Regions from separate parts of the Halomonas profundus genome, predicted to be linked through region 1. Evidence: riboswitches for the same ligand, from Rfam matches in the RefSeq annotation. Region 1 holds a riboswitch; each other region holds the start of a gene.

What was found. A riboswitch is a leader RNA that binds a small molecule or an ion and turns the genes downstream of it on or off. The one in region 1 is predicted to bind thiamine pyrophosphate.
Region 2: it holds a riboswitch for thiamine pyrophosphate, as region 1 does, so the genes downstream of both, LMS44_RS15895 (sodium:solute symporter family transporter) here and LMS44_RS08205 (NUDIX hydrolase) in region 1, are expected to answer to the same signal.
Region 3: it holds a riboswitch for thiamine pyrophosphate, as region 1 does, so the genes downstream of both, tenA (thiaminase II) here and LMS44_RS08205 (NUDIX hydrolase) in region 1, are expected to answer to the same signal.
Region 4: it holds a riboswitch for thiamine pyrophosphate, as region 1 does, so the genes downstream of both, thiM (hydroxyethylthiazole kinase) here and LMS44_RS08205 (NUDIX hydrolase) in region 1, are expected to answer to the same signal.

The regions. Positions count from the first base shown of each region.
Region 1 covers NZ_CP086344.1:1,847,192-1,851,301, forward strand. The annotation lists gene LMS44_RS08190 (zinc metallopeptidase) at 1-82, shown strand, start outside; gene LMS44_RS08195 (class I SAM-dependent methyltransferase) at 232-966, opposite strand; gene LMS44_RS08200 (thymidylate synthase) at 1,010-1,981, opposite strand; gene LMS44_RS08205 (NUDIX hydrolase) at 2,045-2,608, opposite strand; TPP riboswitch at 2,666-2,769, opposite strand; gene cmoB (tRNA 5-methoxyuridine(34)/uridine 5-oxyacetic acid(34) synthase CmoB) at 2,915-3,943, opposite strand; gene cmoA (class I SAM-dependent methyltransferase) at 3,946-4,110, opposite strand, start outside.
Region 2 covers NZ_CP086344.1:3,470,432-3,474,541, forward strand. The annotation lists gene corA (magnesium/cobalt transporter CorA) at 1-847, opposite strand, end outside; gene LMS44_RS15895 (sodium:solute symporter family transporter) at 819-2,231, opposite strand; TPP riboswitch at 2,221-2,326, opposite strand; gene LMS44_RS15900 (peroxidase-related enzyme) at 2,451-3,032, opposite strand; gene LMS44_RS15905 (hypothetical protein) at 3,211-3,903, shown strand; gene LMS44_RS15910 (CoA-acylating methylmalonate-semialdehyde dehydrogenase) at 3,992-4,110, opposite strand, start outside.
Region 3 covers NZ_CP086344.1:1,242,524-1,246,633, reverse strand. The annotation lists gene LMS44_RS05600 (ABC transporter permease) at 1-115, shown strand, start outside; gene LMS44_RS05595 (class II aldolase/adducin family protein) at 269-1,036, opposite strand; gene LMS44_RS05590 (NAD(P)-dependent oxidoreductase) at 1,090-2,046, opposite strand; TPP riboswitch at 2,260-2,422, shown strand; gene tenA (thiaminase II) at 2,511-3,194, shown strand; gene thiC (phosphomethylpyrimidine synthase ThiC) at 3,226-4,110, shown strand, end outside.
Region 4 covers NZ_CP086344.1:238,633-242,742, reverse strand. The annotation lists gene LMS44_RS01135 (cupin domain-containing protein) at 1-155, shown strand, start outside; gene LMS44_RS01130 (DUF6164 family protein) at 152-520, opposite strand; gene gloA (lactoylglutathione lyase) at 530-1,066, opposite strand; gene LMS44_RS01120 (hypothetical protein) at 1,311-1,655, shown strand; TPP riboswitch at 1,710-1,808, shown strand; gene thiM (hydroxyethylthiazole kinase) at 1,832-2,641, shown strand; gene thiE (thiamine phosphate synthase) at 2,631-3,263, shown strand; gene LMS44_RS01105 (LysR family transcriptional regulator) at 3,260-4,110, shown strand, end outside.

The sequences.
Region 1 (4,110 bases):
CGCCTGCGCGTTTACCTACGTGGCCGCCTCGCTGGCCAGTGTTATGAACCTGGGGCGCTGGCTGGTGATTTTGCGGCGGTGAGCGTGTATTGAAGCTGTGTTTTCAGTGCCACTAAGTGTCTATGCATAATTTTTCGTGCATTAAAGGTTATAAAAAAATCAGTAGCTTACTAGATATTTATACCTGATTTACTTTTTCATAGGCACTTAGTTAATACCTATTGTCTGTCTTTATTGCTTTGTGGCGCGCAGTAGAATATAGGGTTTTGTGTCCTGTAGAGTGCGGAATTCATTCGTATGAACTGGCAACTGCGAATTGTCAAATGGTAGATTACGTTCTGTGGTTAGTGAAAGCCCCGCTGCGGCGAATGTATTTCGATATGTGGATAAACCCCATTGTTTGTCGACAATCTCTAATGGTTGCTGCCTTCCCGGTATCGTGAGGTAGACTGGGCGATTATCTCCGTCTTGATAGGAAATACCATGCTCTCCATTGCGGTAGGTCGGATAATCGACTCCGGTGGTTTGAGGATGAGTGTCGAGGATGTAATAGGAGCCGCCAGGTTTAAGTACGCGCATTACTTCCGTAGTGATGCGTACTAGTTCACGTCTTTCGGGAATGTTAATAAACAGAAAACAACTAATGACAGCTTCAAAACTGTTATCAGGAAATGGCAAATTTGGACCATGGATTTGCTCAAAGCGAAGACGGTTAGTGCCTGCGGATATTGCTTTTTCAATCATTGTTGGAGAGATGTCAACACCGGTGACATAGTCGAATCCGTCGTCTCTTAATCTTCTGGACACTTTGCCGCTGCCACAGCCGTAGTCCAATACACTAATTCCCTTGCCATAAGAGCAGGTTAACTCCGCGATGAGTGGTTGATAGCCAAAAGCATTCTCCACCCAATCATCATAAGCGTCAAAAAGCTCGGCGATATTTTGTTCAGTCCAATTAGTATTCATAAAAATAAATCCCCTAATATTTGCTCATGTATGAATGCTTGTACTATCCCCAGCGATTAATAAGAAACGGTTGATAGTAGGGGTTAATTATCTCTAACGCCTTTTGAGGCAGCGCATTCCCTATCTTGATTTGGCGATAGATCCAGAACAACATCAGCACATCTCGCCAATACGTCGTTAGGTTAAGATTAGCCATATCATTAAACGTCAACAAGCCGCTACGGATCTCTGACTCATATTCCAATAGTTTGCGTATGGTAGTCGGGGAGGTGCCAATTGGCATTAAAGGTACTGTGCCTGGCTGGGGTATAGTTTCATTACTATTCAAAAGTTCAAGCGCACGCTCATGTGTGCTTTCATAGACGTGAATAGAACCAACTTGATGTGTGTAGTGACCGATTTTGCAGCCTATGCGGGCAGCAATATACTCTTGCAAGAAAGTAAAAGAGAAAATATCGTTCAGCATGCCAACGTAGGCATCATTTGCACGCATATAGCTGACCATGTTCAACTTTTCTTCGCGGAGTAGCAACTGAAGACCCAAGGTACATGAAACGTCGATATTGCGTCGATAAAGATCTTCTTCCGCACTAAATATTTGAAGGACAGCGCGCTTACTGTCGGGATCGTCATTTTTAAGGATATCAATCACTCGTTCGATTTGATCGAGCGTGTCTGCACCAAAGTTTTTAAGACGAGCTCCGTAACCAGTACCAGGTAAGCTTATACCATCTGGGCTGTAGCGTTGCATTGAAGGGGCGTACCAGGAAATAAATGCTAAGTCGTTTTTACCTGATAAATACCATAACGCTTCTGCATAATTAAAAACAATATTTTGTTTGCGTATTTTGCTTAGACAAAAACGATCAGGAGGATTGTCGAGTCGGATATTGAAGCCAATGAGTTCTCGCTCTTTATTTCCTCTAGGTGAGTTAACATATTCATATTCAAAGCAGATTTTATGCAGTGTATCTCTGTAGAGGCTGGTGAAATTCGTATAATGTTTGTGCATCATTATATTCATCTCTTTCGGTGGACAAAGAGGCGTATTTTGCTGATACGAATGATGGCGAGTAGTTTAAAAAGCTGAATTGGAGCTGTGAATCGCGTTTGATTTTTCTTTGACGATCAAACTGTGCAAATTAAAGGCTTTCACGACAGTATCTGCGACGTGATCAGCTAAGGCTTCATTGAAGTTGAGTTTTCCGTTTATAACTTTCGCCCAGCGGCAGTCCGCAGCATCATCACCAGGCCGTAGCTCGCCATCAACGTAGTGACATAAAAGGGCAACCAAGGCGAAGTGGTGGTGACTTCCCTCTGGGTCATATCCGATTACTTCTACTACATCAATTAACGGTCCTACCAATGCTGTGATACCGGTTTCCTCCATTAATTCGCGCTTTGCTGCACAATGTAGGCTTTCTCCCGGTTCCACTGATCCTCCGGGGAAGCCCCAAGTGCCCCGTTGAGGTTCTTTACTGCGTTGGACGAGGAGAACTTCATTATTACGCAGAGTTACGGCGATTGCTGCCAAGCGTGGCTTGGCAAGTACGGAGTTCAGGCGGTTTTTATCAGACGTGTTAAAAGGGGAGGTACTACTGAGCGTAGATGCGTTAGCGGGCGTTGAGTTACCTTGCGACACGATACACTCCTGCATTGAGATTCGGATAATACAGGCGTAGGTGTCAAAACAGATTCATATATGGTTTATGTCCGTTCCTACGCCGGTATCAGCCGGATCAGGTTCAAAGGGTTTGGATAACTCCATCTCAGCCTGAATAACAGGCACCCCTCGGAAAAGTTACTATTACTATGAGTTTTAGTATAAGTCAATATTTGGGGGGCAATTCAATGCGGCGGCTTGGCGGACGCCGGGGCGGTTTTGACACCTTCTTCGCACACTTGGCTAACGGCTAACGGCTAACGGCTAACGGCTAACGGCTAACGGCTAACGGCTAACGGCTAATTGGCCCGGCTTATTCGCCAAAATCACCGCCCGCCGCGGTGCAGGGTAGCCTTCAATGGTGCGGGTGCGGTCGTTGGGGTCGAGAAAATCAGCCAACGATTGGTAGGTCATCCACTCCGTCGAGCGCTGCTCGTCTAACGTGGTAACGGCTTCATCGACCACGCGCACGTTGGTAAAGCCGCAGCGCTCCAGCCAGTGGCAGAGTGCTTGAGAAGAGGGCAGGAAGTAGACGTTGGGCATGGCGGCGTAACGTTCGCCGGGCACAAATACGGTCTGCTCGTCGCCTTCGACTACCAGGGTTTCTAGCACCAGCTCGCCGCCCGGAACTAACGCGGCTTTTAGCTGCTGAAGATGTTCCAACGGGGCAGGGCGATGGTAGAGCACGCCCATGGAAAATACCGTATCGAAAAAGCCCAGGTTCTCCGGCACATCTTCTATACCCACTGGTAAAAACTGCGTTCTGCCGTCATCGGTATCGCCGACGAAGTGGCGTACCGCCTGAAATTGCCAGTAGAAGCGCGGCGAAGGGTCAATTACTAATACGAAAGCAGCCCCTGCCCCAGCCATCCGCCAGGCGTGGTAACCGCTGCCACCCCCCACGTCGAGTACCTTACGGTATTTTAGCGGCGCCAAGTGGGGAGCCACTCTCTGCCACTTCCAGTCCGAGCGCCACTCGGTATCAATATGAATGCCACCCAGTTGAAAAGGGCCCTTTCGCCAGGGGGCGAGTTTTCTTAGCAGGTTAAAACACTGGCGCTGCTGGCTATCGCTAAGATCGAGATCAACGCTGACGGTGTCGCTGTTTAAATCCACGCGCCGCGCAGCGGGCAGCGCCGGAAGCTTGGCCACGGCTTTTTCCCAGGCGGATAAATCGCCGTGGCGGTTACGGTCAAGCCCGTGAGCTAACTGCTCGGGTAGCTTCGCTAGCCAGGGCGTTAGCGAGGCATCAAGCGTGGCTTGATCTAAAAACGCCTGATAAATTGCGCGATGATCGTCGGGTAGTGGCGCCACCTTTAACCCTCCTTAAACGCAATCAGCGAGGCAAAGTTAAGGTACTGGAACCAGGTCATCGAACGTGGAAAACCTGCTTGTTTCAAACGACCATGAAGTGCATCGAGGGTATCCGGCACCAGTACGTTCTCAAGAGCGGTGCGCTTCTGGCTGATTTCCAGATCACT
Region 2 (4,110 bases), 1.6 Mb from region 1:
CGTAAATCCCGGCAATAAACGTGAGCGGCACAAAAATCGCGGTAATCACCGTGAGCACCCGCATGGTGATATTTAGCTGGTGGGAGGAAATAGAGATATAGCCATCGATTAGGTCACCGCAAATGTCGTAGTACATTTGGGTCAATGTGTAGAGGCGTTCGAAGCGATCCGCTACATCGTTGATGGCGTGCAGGGTTTCGCTCTCTTCCCGCGGTAAATGCTCATAGTCATAAGCGGTGAGTTCTTGGGTAATCCCCTGGTGGTAGCTAAAGATGCGGCGCATTTTAACCAGCCGGGAACGGTAAGTGATGATCTTGCGCATTAGCACATCATTACCATTTTCCAGCAGTTCGTCTTCCAGATCGCTTAACGCCGTTTCGAACTCAAGCAGGCTATCGATATAAAAGCCCGCAGAAATATACATCACCCGCAGCGCGACATGTTCCGGCGAATGGGCCAGCAAGGCTTTACCGTGCTCGTTGAATAGCCGTTCTATGGAGAGCGCTTGGCCGGGATGGAGGGTGACCAGAAATCGCTCCCCCACAAAGAAACAGACCTGTTGAGGCAGATAGTTTAGTTCGGCATCAAAGGAGGAGATGCCACGATAAATAATCAAGGTGTGATTATCAAACTCTTCAATTTTTGGCGGATGGCGCTCTTTGTGGGCATCTTGAATCGCCATGGGGTGAAACTCAAACGCCTCTAAAATCGCCCGCTCGCTTTGTTGGGACTCGCCCTGCATATCGATCCAGATATGGCTGCCAGGCGTCGCCTGCCAGACAGCCAACAGGCTTTCATCCCCCTCGTGGGTCTCACCTTCAGGGGTAGTCAGAAGAGTTCGAATCATGGATGTCCTTGCGAATAGCTAGCGTTAAGTAGGCTAACAGCACACTCACCAGCGTTGAGGCGATTAACGCCCCGACGAATGGCCCCAAGGTAGGGACACTGCCCGGAAAACTGGCGGCCACCATCCCGGCGACCAAGCTTCCTTGGCTTAACCACCCTGGGAGAATGGCACCCAGCAGCCCCGCGATGCCACCTACAATGGCGGCCAGTGGCGTCATTCGTTGCCACAGGCCCAACAGCACAGGTACCACAATGGCAGCACACAGCAGGTCGGCAATCAAAAACAGACGCAGTACTGACAACCCCTGCAAGGCAATTAATACCACCGGTACCATTACTACCACTGTCACCCAGCGGGCAGCCACCAGTGATACGCCCTGCTGCTCGCTGCGCGCGACCACCAACGAGGCAATACCATTTTGCAGCGTATCAACACTGGAGGCCACCAAGGTCACCGCTAATACCAAGGCGGGTAGCGTCAGCCAAACAGGAGCATCACTTAACAGGGCAAAAAATGGCATCGGCGGCTCGCCTAATGGCACACCACTTATCGCGGCCAATACACCCAGACCACCAATCACCATGACGACGACTACCGTCATTGCGCCACCTAACCATGCCCCGCGCCCCAGGCTTTGATCGTCTTGAGCGGCCCACACGCGCTGCCAATAGCCTTGATGGAAGAGATTGGCCGCGGTAACCGCGATCACTAGCGTTAACGCTACGCTGAGCGCACTGGTGATGGGAATGGCAGGAAGCGCAGCCTCGTTGGGAATAGTGGGAAGCCGCCATAGGGCCATGCCACCGACCACACACAGCAGTACCAGTAACAACCACGCCTGCCAACGGTCAGTGGCAAGGCTGGCCCGTAGACCACCTGCCGCAGTATAGATGAGCGTGGTAAGCGCCACGCCAATAATCACCAGTGCGGGGGGCACATCGGAAAGCAGCGCGGTAATGGCGCCAATAGCGGTTAGCTCGGCAGCTAAAAAGCACGCCATATAGGCGATTGATACCAGCGTTACCCAGCGCCTTACACCAGGGCCATAGCACGCTTCGGCAAACTCGGCGATGCTGCGCCCCTCGGGCAGCGCCCGGCGAATCTTCGGCCCATACAGCCCCAAGACGATAAACGGCAGCGCAGAGCCTAATGCATAGCCTGCCAGGGCCAGCGGGCCAACAAAGGCGCCGATTTCAGGAGGAGCAAAGAGAATCCATGCGCCCATGCCGGAGGCAAGGAAGGAGAGCCCCAGGGTAGATGCCGTTTGCGAGTTACGGGCGGTGACATAGTCATCAAGTGGGCCATTCACCCAGCGAGCCCGGAGGCCTAAGTAAGCAAAGCAGCACAGCGCCGCACCAAGCACGGCTAACGTTAGGTAAAGCATGTCGCACTTCCTCCGCCGGTACGAACCGGATCAGGTTCCAGGGTCTGCGTAGCCGCATCTCAGCCCTTTTATGCAGGGCTCCCCTGGCGACAGTGAATGTAGGTGTTTTGCTAAGCGCTTTTTCTAAGTACGTTTTTGGGTACTGTTCGAAGCGCTGTCTCAAGAACTATTCTCAATCAAAATCATAGCTTAGTAAAGTTAAGGTGCGCTGGTCGCCTCTTAGCGAGGCACTCGCCCCATCAGGTAGAACTCCTCATTGGGTGGCGTACCTGCCAGGGTAACCAACCGATTCGACAAGCCAAAAAACGCCGCGATCGCGCCTATATCCCAGCAATCCTCTTGACTAAAGCCTACTTCCAGCAGGCGGGCAAGCCATTCATCAGTCATTTCACCCACATCGATGGCACAGTGCATGGCGAAATCGAGCATCACCCGGTGGCGCTCGCTAATCGGCGCCACCCGATGGTTGATCGCCACTTGGTCAGCGAGTAGCGGGTCTTTACTGTAAATGCGCACCAGTGCCCCGTGAGCAACCACACAATATAGGCAGCGATTACGTGCGCTGGTAGCCACTACAATCATCTCTTTTTCGGCTTTGGTGAGGGTATCTGATTCGCGCTCCATCAACGCATCGTGATAGGCAAAAAAAGCACGAAATTCAGCAGGGCGATGGGCCAACATCAGAAAGACATTGGGCACAAAACCCGCTTTACCCTGAACGGTCAAAATGGTATTGCGAATATCGTCAGGCAGGTCATCCAATGTTTCAGGCACGTTAAAACGACTTAATGATGAAGACATGCTCACCTCTTTCTTGTTAAGTTTAGCCATCTCATAAAAACGGCTTAGCGGTTGTGTAACAAAAAGCTGAATTAAGAGGCTTTTATTCAGCCGCCCTACTCGCCATACTGAAGATTCGTTCTGTGACAAAAAAACATGCGCTACTCTTAATAAACAGTTCGTTCAAAGGGACACTGTCATGAGCCATAACGAAGCCAAGGAACATACCCCCGGTCGTCTAAACGAGCTGTTTACTGACCCTTACCGAGCATTTGAAAATGATACCGATGAGCGTCAGCTGCACATTCGTATAATGCTACATATGCTGCTTGCCCGCCCAATGACACGGGGTCAAATGACACTTCGCGTCATTCATGGCTGGGAAAATGGCGGCTGTGAGCCCGAAGACCTCCAGCATGTCGACTATACTCTTGATGGCGTTCCTGACTTTAAGCGCGCTGTACAAGATTTTGAACACGCTTCTAAGCACAACACACCGTTACCTGCCGACAACAGCGCCATTCTTGCCGCCCCGCTTGCCAATGCAATTGCAGACGCCGAAGCCGAAGGGCAAGACCTTACCAACGATATTCGCGAGACCCCTGCGCGCTGGCCAGCCTTTGAGGGTGGTTTGGCACTATATACGCTGTTTAAAATGTACCATCGGCTGATTTATGGCGAAGATGACACCTACCGCTGCACGCAGTGTGTAACTCCGCTGGGAATGCGCGAAATACATGAGTTTCACCTTGAAGAGGGTGAGTTTGCTCTGCTCGTCCCCCCTGCTGAACACTTTATGGGTAAGGAGTCGCTGTTAGTATTGCATGAAAGCCAGCTCGGCCCCATTGAACAGCTGCTTGAAGAGAGCCTTCCGCTGTTTGACAACTTTTAAGCCAGCCACCTGGCTTGATCTGCCAAGCGGTTAACCGACCTCGTTAGCAACTGGCCCCGCTTAAGCGGAGCCAGTTAGCGCCACTTTTTTAACCCAGCGAAATCGTGCTATTAATACCGCTGGAAACATTCTCGGGTTCAAACCAACGTGCCGTTACGGTTTTTGTTTGTGTCCAGAATGCAATCGCCTGCTTACCATTGGGCCCTA
Region 3 (4,110 bases), 600 kb from region 1:
GACCACTTACCTGACTTACGAACCGTTACTCTTCCTGGTCGCCGTCTACCTCTGCCTGAGCGGCGTCTTGATCGTTGGGCTGCGCTGGCTGGAAAACCGCGTACCACAACACTAATGGTCACGGGCCTGTGCGAGCATCACGTTTGTCAACGCTAATTCAGGACGTGGTATAACCGAAAAGGGGCCGTCCAGCAGCCCCTTTTTGCTTGTATTGATATTCGTATAGTTCTGATACTGGCTTGCTTGCCGTGCTGGCAACCGCGCCGATTTAGTCTTTATAGCTTGGATCCAGCGCCTCAAGCGTGCGCAGGTGCGCGGCCCATTCGAGTTCAAGATCGCCGTCTTCATGAATAGTCTGGTCGTATTGGCGCGCCACGTGGCGCGCCACCTCTTCTGGCACCAGCCGTAAGGGCTGGCCAGTAGACTGCGCCGCCACCTGTAGCTCACAGGCACGCTCAAGATAAAACATATTGTTGAACATCTCTGCAGCCGACGCACCGGTCGTCAGCAGGCCATGGTTACGCAACACCAATGCCGGGTTGTCGCCAAGGCTTGCCACTATTCGCTCACGCTCAGCCAGGTCCAGGGCAATGCCTTCATAATCGTGGTAAGACACCCGTTCGTGAAACTGCAGCGCAATCTGGTTAAGCCGTGTTTCAAGGCCCGACTCCAGCGACGACACCGCCACGCCAGCGCGCGTGTGAGTATGCATCACCCAGGCCGCATGGTGGCTAGCAGTATGAATCGCGGAATGGATGGTGAAACCAGCCGGATTCACTTGTTCTGGGCTGTTATCAATCTTATGGCCATAAACGTCAATCTTCACCAGCGAAGAAGCCGTAATCTCCTCCCAACGCCAACCGTAAGGGTTGATCAGGAAACGTCCCTTCTCACCAGGCACCCGCGCGGTAATATGGGTGTAGATCAGATCCGTCATGCGATAGTGGGCGGCCAGACGATAGCAGGCTGCCAGCGCGATGCGGGTTTCTTGTTCGGCGTTGCTCGTCGTGGTGCGTTGAGGCTTATCGAGACTCATCAGGTGTTCCTTTGCAGCAAAGTGATTGTCATGCAACGTGTTTAGCGTTTACGTCAGTAACCGCGCGCCCGATCAACGCCCATGGCAAGCGGCTGCCCATCGCGAAGGGCGCGGGCGGTGTCGACAACCTGCCCTGCGACCACCTCTGGCAACGAATCACTGGCAATGTGTGGCGTGATGCGTAGGCACTCATGCTGCCAGAAGGGATGATCCGCAGGCAGCGGCTCTGCACGGAACACATCCAGGCTCGCCCCACCCAAATGGCCGTGTTCGAGCGCTAGGAGAAGATCGTCCTCGACCAAGTGCTCACCCCGACCGATCTGCACCAACCAAGCGTCTTTGGCGAGCTTCGCGAACAGCGCCTTGTTAAGCACGTTTTCAGTGGTAGCCGTCAGTGGCAGCACATTGATCAGATAATCGGCGCCATCCGCTGCCGCCATGACAGCCCCGTCACCTGTCAGATAGGTCACGCCTTCAACCGGGGCTTGTGGCTCGCTGCGGCAGGCTACGTGTATAGAAAAGCCAAGCGCGGCCACCGCTTTCACCACGGCGCGCCCCATGGTGCCGTGTCCCAGCACCGCCACCTTTCTTGATGCTGGCGCGCGCATCGTCAATGGCGCCCAATGCGCCTTGGCAGCATTTTGCTCCAGGGTGGTGAACTCACGCTCACGATGGAGCACCTCATGCGCGGCAAAACCCGCCATCAAGTCGGCCTGATGTGGATCCCGCACCCGGGCGATATGTACTTCATCGCTCAGGCCAGGATGCGCCAGCAGGGCATCAACACCGGCACCGATAGACATCGCCAGCTCAAGATTAGGATAGCTCTCGAAAGCCTCGTCATTGGGCAACCAGCAGATCGCAAAACGCACATCTTCGGGGTTATCGATCTCATGGGGATGGCGCAGGACGACATCACTCGCTTCATCGCGCAAGGCGTTACCATAAATGGCATCAAGGTCGAGCGAATCACTGAGATAGACGCCTAAAATCGAGTTCGTGTTGGTCATGCAACTTCCTACGGTTCACATTCGAAATAGCAGTGGCTGTAAAACAGCCCCTTGTTACTCAACTGTATAATAATTCACGTACCGATGCCATGAAACGCCATTACAGCACCTAAACTCTCATCGCTGTAATGATGCTAATAAATTGTTTCCCGATAACTTTCCATGTCATACACCCTTGCATCTCCCTCACCCGCCTCCTACACTCCACCAACGAACAGCTTGACGGGGTGCCGGTGAAATCCGGCTGAGATGGCGCAGGGCGTAGCAATTAATGCTGCCGAGCGCTGATCCCGCAGAACCTGATCCGGCTAATGCGCTGCTACTTACACAAGTTCGCAGCGAGGGTACCGGCGTAGGGATCAAGCGATGGCCACGGCTGCTCTCTCACGATCGCACGCCGCCCTTCTGCGCCACTCCCTCGATCTTTTTCGCCCGCCCTCCGGATCATTACCACCGGAGGAGTCATGGGCTACCGCTTTACTGATCTCACTACCACTTGCCAGAAAGATTGGCGCGCCTATATTGAGCACGATTTTGTGCGCCAGCTAGGCACCGCCACGCTGCCCGAGGCGTCGTTTCGCCACTATTTAAAGCAGGACTACCTGTTTTTGATTCACTTCGCCCGCGCCTATGCGCTGGCTGCCTACAAAAGCCCCACCCTCGCCGATCTTCGCCAAGCCCATGAAGGCTTGAAAGCCATTGTGGATGTGGAGCTGGGCCTGCATGTGGGCTTTTGTCAGGAGTGGGGGATTTCCGAGCAAGAACTGGCCGAACTCCCCGAAGCCAGAGCCACCCTGGCTTACACCCGCTATGTTTTGGATACCGGCAACCGCGGCGACCTGCTGGATTTGCACGTGGCGTTGGCCCCCTGCCTGGTGGGCTACGGCGAAATCGCCAACTGGCTAAACGCCCAGCCTTCCACCCTGCGCGGCGCGCAAAACCCTTTTGATGCCTGGATTGCCATGTACGAAGGCGAGGAGTTTCAGGCCGCCATGCAGGCGGAGCTTGAATGGCTGAATATCCGCCTTACCGACATTACCCCCGCCCGCTTTGCCGAACTGAGCAAGATCTTCCGCGACGCCACCCGCCTGGAAATCGACTTCTGGCAGATGGGCCTAGAGCTGATAGACCAAGACCTCACCCACTAATTCAGCAAAACAACACAAGGAAACAACCGTAATGACTAAGACCGTAACAAGCAAAACCAGCCACTTTTTAGCCGAAACCGCCCAGGTCGATGCCGCCGCCATTGCGCCGCTGCCCGGCTCACGTAAGGTATATATCGAAGGTTCGCGCCCGGATATCCGTGTGCCGTTCCGGGAAATTTCACTGTCGCCGACCAAAACCACCGGTATTGATGAAGAGAACCCGCCACTGCTGGTGTACGACACTTCAGGCCCCTATAGCGATCCGGATGCTAACAATGACCTGCGCCGCGGTCTGCCGGAACTACGCCGAGCCTGGATTGAAGAGCGTGACGATACCGAATTTCTATCAGGCCCCACGTCTGATTACGGCAACCGCCGCGCCAACGACCCGACGCTTGCCCAGCTGCGCTTTGATCTAACCCGCACACCACGCCGAGCAAAACCGGGCAAGAACGTGACCCAGCTGCACTACGCCCGCCAGGGCATTATCACCCCGGAAATGGAGTTTATCGCCTTGCGCGAAAACCAGCGCCGTCAAGCGCTAGGTACCGCTGAAGTAGAGCGCATTCTGGGCCATCAGCACAAAGGCCAGAGCTTTGGCGCCAGCCTACCGGAAGTAATCACCCCTGAGTTTGTGCGTGATGAAGTCGCCAGAGGGCGGGCGATTATTCCCAATAACATCAACCACCCAGAAAGCGAGCCGATGATTATTGGCCGTAATTTCCTGGTCAAAATTAACGGTAATCTGGGTAACTCAGCGGTGACTTCTTCTATCGAAGAAGAGGTAGATAAGATGACCTGGGGCATCCGCTGGGGCGCGGACACCATTATGGATCTCTCCACTGGGCAGAACATCCACGAAACCCGCGAGTGGATTTTGCGCAACTCTCCGGTGCCGATTGGCACAGTGCCTATC
Region 4 (4,110 bases), 1.6 Mb from region 1:
AGTTTTTGATTCTGGAAGGCACACTGAGCGATAGCGAGCAGAGTTACACGGCAGGCACCTGGTGCCGCTACCCCAGCGGTTCTGCTCCGGCACTTACCGCCGGTGATGATGGCGTCATGATGTACCTCAAACGCGGCCATCTGCCAGCTGCTTAGCTTCGCGACATACCCAGGAACGGCAGCAGCGTAAGGGCGGCAATAAGCCCCACTGCTAGCAGTACTAACACGACCTGCACCGGGTGAGCGGCCAAACGACGCCACAGTGTATCCGCGTCACCCCGCTCAACCGCCGCCTGGTGCTCGCGTTGGGCGCGCTCAAGGCGCTCCGCCTGGTAGGCCTCTAACGCCGCGATGGCAGCGTCGTGCTGATGTGGATTGCGCAGCCAAATCGCGTCAACGCCCAGGCGGAAAAAGCCCGCCTGGGTTTCATAGGTATCAAAGCCATGGGCAGCGAGCAGGTCACGCACCTCCATGGCCTCTTCGTCGGTCACATGGCGCAGCCGGAACAGTAGTTCAGCCATTGGCGTGCCTCAAGAGTCGCTCTTCCCCACCATCAGGTCTGCCTGAATCACTTCGATCCAGTAGCCGTCCGGGTCTTTAACGAAGATAACATCTTTCATCTTGCCCTGATCGGAGCGTTTGACGAAGGTGACGTCATGCTCGTCGAACCACGCCTGGGCCGCTGCCAAATCCGGTACGTTGAAGCAGATATGCCCAAAGCCCTGGGGTTCGGCATTGCCATCGTGATAGGCGAAATCTTCCTGGTCTTCAGTCCCCCAGTTGTGGGTCAGCTCCAGCAGCCCTTTCTGGCTAAACGTCCAGGTGGTACGCGCTTGCGCATCGTCCGGAACGCTATCGCTGGGTTCCAGGTTGGCCAGGAAGTAGAGCGAGAACTGCATCTCTTCGAAATCCAGCCGCCGCATCACCTGCATACCAAACACTTTTGAGTAGAACGCCAATGCCTGCTCAGGGTCTTTCACCCGCAGCATGGTGTGGTTTAAACGAAACCCTTGAGTTTGGGGCGGCGTAGCCACGACGCCGGGATGCTGCTCGCCTTGAAAACTCATTTTGCTCTCCTATCGCTGATGTTGATCATTGAATCCATTGAGCTTCACGTACCGCTTACCATGGGGGCTTTATGACCATAATAACAGCCCTTACAAGCACGTAGGCAGTGTCGTATCGAGGTGCCGATAAGCGCACTGGCAATACTAAACAAAAACCCTACACTTATTCTTCATAAGCTTTACAAAAAGCAGTTCCCGCAACATGAGTGATGCCCCACCTTTGAGGCGTCCACAGGAGTTTTCCATGAGTGCGATCGATATGACGCTGGGTGACCACCTGACGCTAAAACAGCTTTCCAATGCGCTTCACAACGGTTTTTCGCCGATTGTTGAAGTCGAGTCGATGGATGGAATCTACAAAGTGCGTTTTCACCATGCTAACGGCGTGTCTGAGCTGAGCGATAACAAGGGCCACGTCAGTACTTTTCTGGGCACGGGCGAAATCCGCGATACCCTGGGCCAACTGGGCTTGACCCACGGCGTGCTAACCTTCGCCGACCAGTGTGGTGACGAGATGATTGGGGTCGAGGGTAAAGCGATGACACCTGATGAAATGCTTACCTACGGTACGCGTATTTCGTTTCGTTAGATTGCTATCGTCCGCATCCGGGGCTTTACAGGGCTACTTCAGGCAAGGATAGTAATCCCTCGACAGGGGCGCCCTCCGTTACGGTTGGGCTGAGAAGCACCCTTTGAACCTGAACCGGATAACACCGGCGTAGGGAGTCGTGGTAACGCTTACCACCTCCCTGCCGGGAGGATGCTATGACCCTACGCCCGCTTGGCGATTACCTTGAGACGCTGCGCTCAGTGACACCGCTGGTTCACTGCATGACCAACTATGTGGCCATGAACAGCACTGCCAACCTGCTGTTAGCCACCGGCGCGTCGCCCGCCATGCTGCATGCGCCTGAAGAAGTGGCTGAATTCACGGCTATCTCCGCGGGGCTGTCGATTAATATCGGTACGATCTCTGCCCACTGGGCTGACGCTATGCTCACCGCCACAGCGACTGCCGATCAGCATGCCATTCCCTGGGTATTAGATCCCGTCGCCGTTGGCGCCACGCGCTATCGCCAAACGCTGTGCGCGAAGCTGCTGGCCGCTCAACCCAGCGTGATTCGTGGCAATGCGTCTGAAATTCTTGCCCTTAACGGTTTAGCTAGCCAAGGCCGCGGCGTGGACGCCACAGCCGCCACCGACCAAGCCGTGGACGCTGCAATAGCATTAGCGCAAAAACACGGCTGTATTGTCGCGATGACCGGTGAAAGCGACTGGGTGACGGACGGCACACAGCACTACCGCATTAACGGTGGCCATCCTTTGATGCCCCGCGTAACAACGCTTGGCTGTGGGCTGAGCGCGCTAGTGGCGGGATTTGTGGCTGCCAACCGCGACGCCCCACTGGGTGCAACGGCAGCCGCGCTGGCCTGCTTTGCGGTCACAGGAGAGCGTGCGGGCAGCCACGCCAACGGGCCTGGTAGCTTTCAAGTGGCACTGCTGGATGCGCTGTATCAACTCACCCCTGACGACCTCACTACTTATGCCCAACTGGAGGCAATCCATGCCGCTTGATCTATCGCTCTACTTGGTCACCGATGCCACGCTCTGCCGAGAGCATGGTTTGGAACAAACGGTTGAGGCAGCGGTAAAAGGCGGAGTCACCACCGTGCAGTTGCGTGACAAGCATGCCAGCGATGAACAGATGATTGCCCAAGCCAAACGGTTAAAAGCGCTTCTGGCAGGCACCGGAGTCCCGCTGATCATTAACGATCGTTTGCAGGTGGCACTAGAAAGCCAGGCAGATGGCCTGCATGTCGGTCAGAGCGACGCTGCCGTTCAGCAAGCGCGCCGGGTACTAGGTGAGCAAGCGATTATCGGCCTGTCGATCAATACTATCGCCCAGCTGCAAGTCTCTCCGTTTGAGCTACTCGATTATGTCGGGATTGGCCCCGTGTTTGCCACCGAGAGCAAACAAGATCACGCCCAGCCCATCGGCTTTGGCGGTTTAGCGGCGCTGGTCAAGGCGTGCCCACTGCCCAGCGTGGCCATTGGTGGGCTGAAAGCGAATCATGCGATTAGCGTACAGCGCGCGGGAGCGAACGGTTTAGCGGTGATATCGGCCATTTGTGGCCAGCCCGACCCTTACCAGGCAGCGCGCGCTTTTCAGATTTTCCAAGCCGATTCGGCGTCATGAATCAGTTAGAGCATATCGTCGCTTTTGTGCGGGTAGCCGAGTTGGGTAGCTATACCCGCGCTGCTGAAGCGCTGGATATTTCCCGCACTCGCGTATCCCGCCAAGTCATGGCACTGGAAGAGACATTGGGCGCGCGACTGATACAACGCACCACGCGACGACTACATCTCACTGAGGCCGGAGAACGCTATCTAGTCCGCGCCCAAGGGATACTGCAAGCGCTCGATGAGGCCGCCGCCGAGGTGGGCCAAGGTACCAGCGATGTGCGTGGGCGGCTGCGCGTTAATGGGCCGATGAGTTTTGGCACCCGCTACCTGGCGCCACTCGTCGCCCAGTTTATGCATACCCACCCGGCGCTGGAAGTGCGCCTGGATTTGAACGACCGCCGTGTCGACCTGCTTGAAGAGGGTTACGACGTAGCGATCCGTATCGGCAGCCTGCCCGACTCCAGCCTGGTGGCGCGCCGCCTGACCCGTTGCCGCCTACTGTTTTGCGCATCGCCTGAATATCTTGCCAACCACGGTGAACCCGACAGCGTTCAAGCCCTTGCCAAGCACCACTGCCTACGCTACCGCAGCGGCCAACAGAGCGCTGACTGGAAGATTGCCACGCAGTCATTGACGGTCAATGGCCCACTGGAAAGCAATAACGGCGATGTACTCACCCACGCCGCGGAAGCTGGCCTGGGCATCGCTCAGCAGCCCAGCTTTCTGGTCACAGAGAGTATCGCCAGCGGGCGTTTAGTGCCCATCTTGACCAATGAGCCAGCGGTACGGCTCGATGTTCATGCCCTCTACCCCGCCCGGCGCTACCTGCCCGCCAAGGTGGAGCGCTTCATCGACCTGCT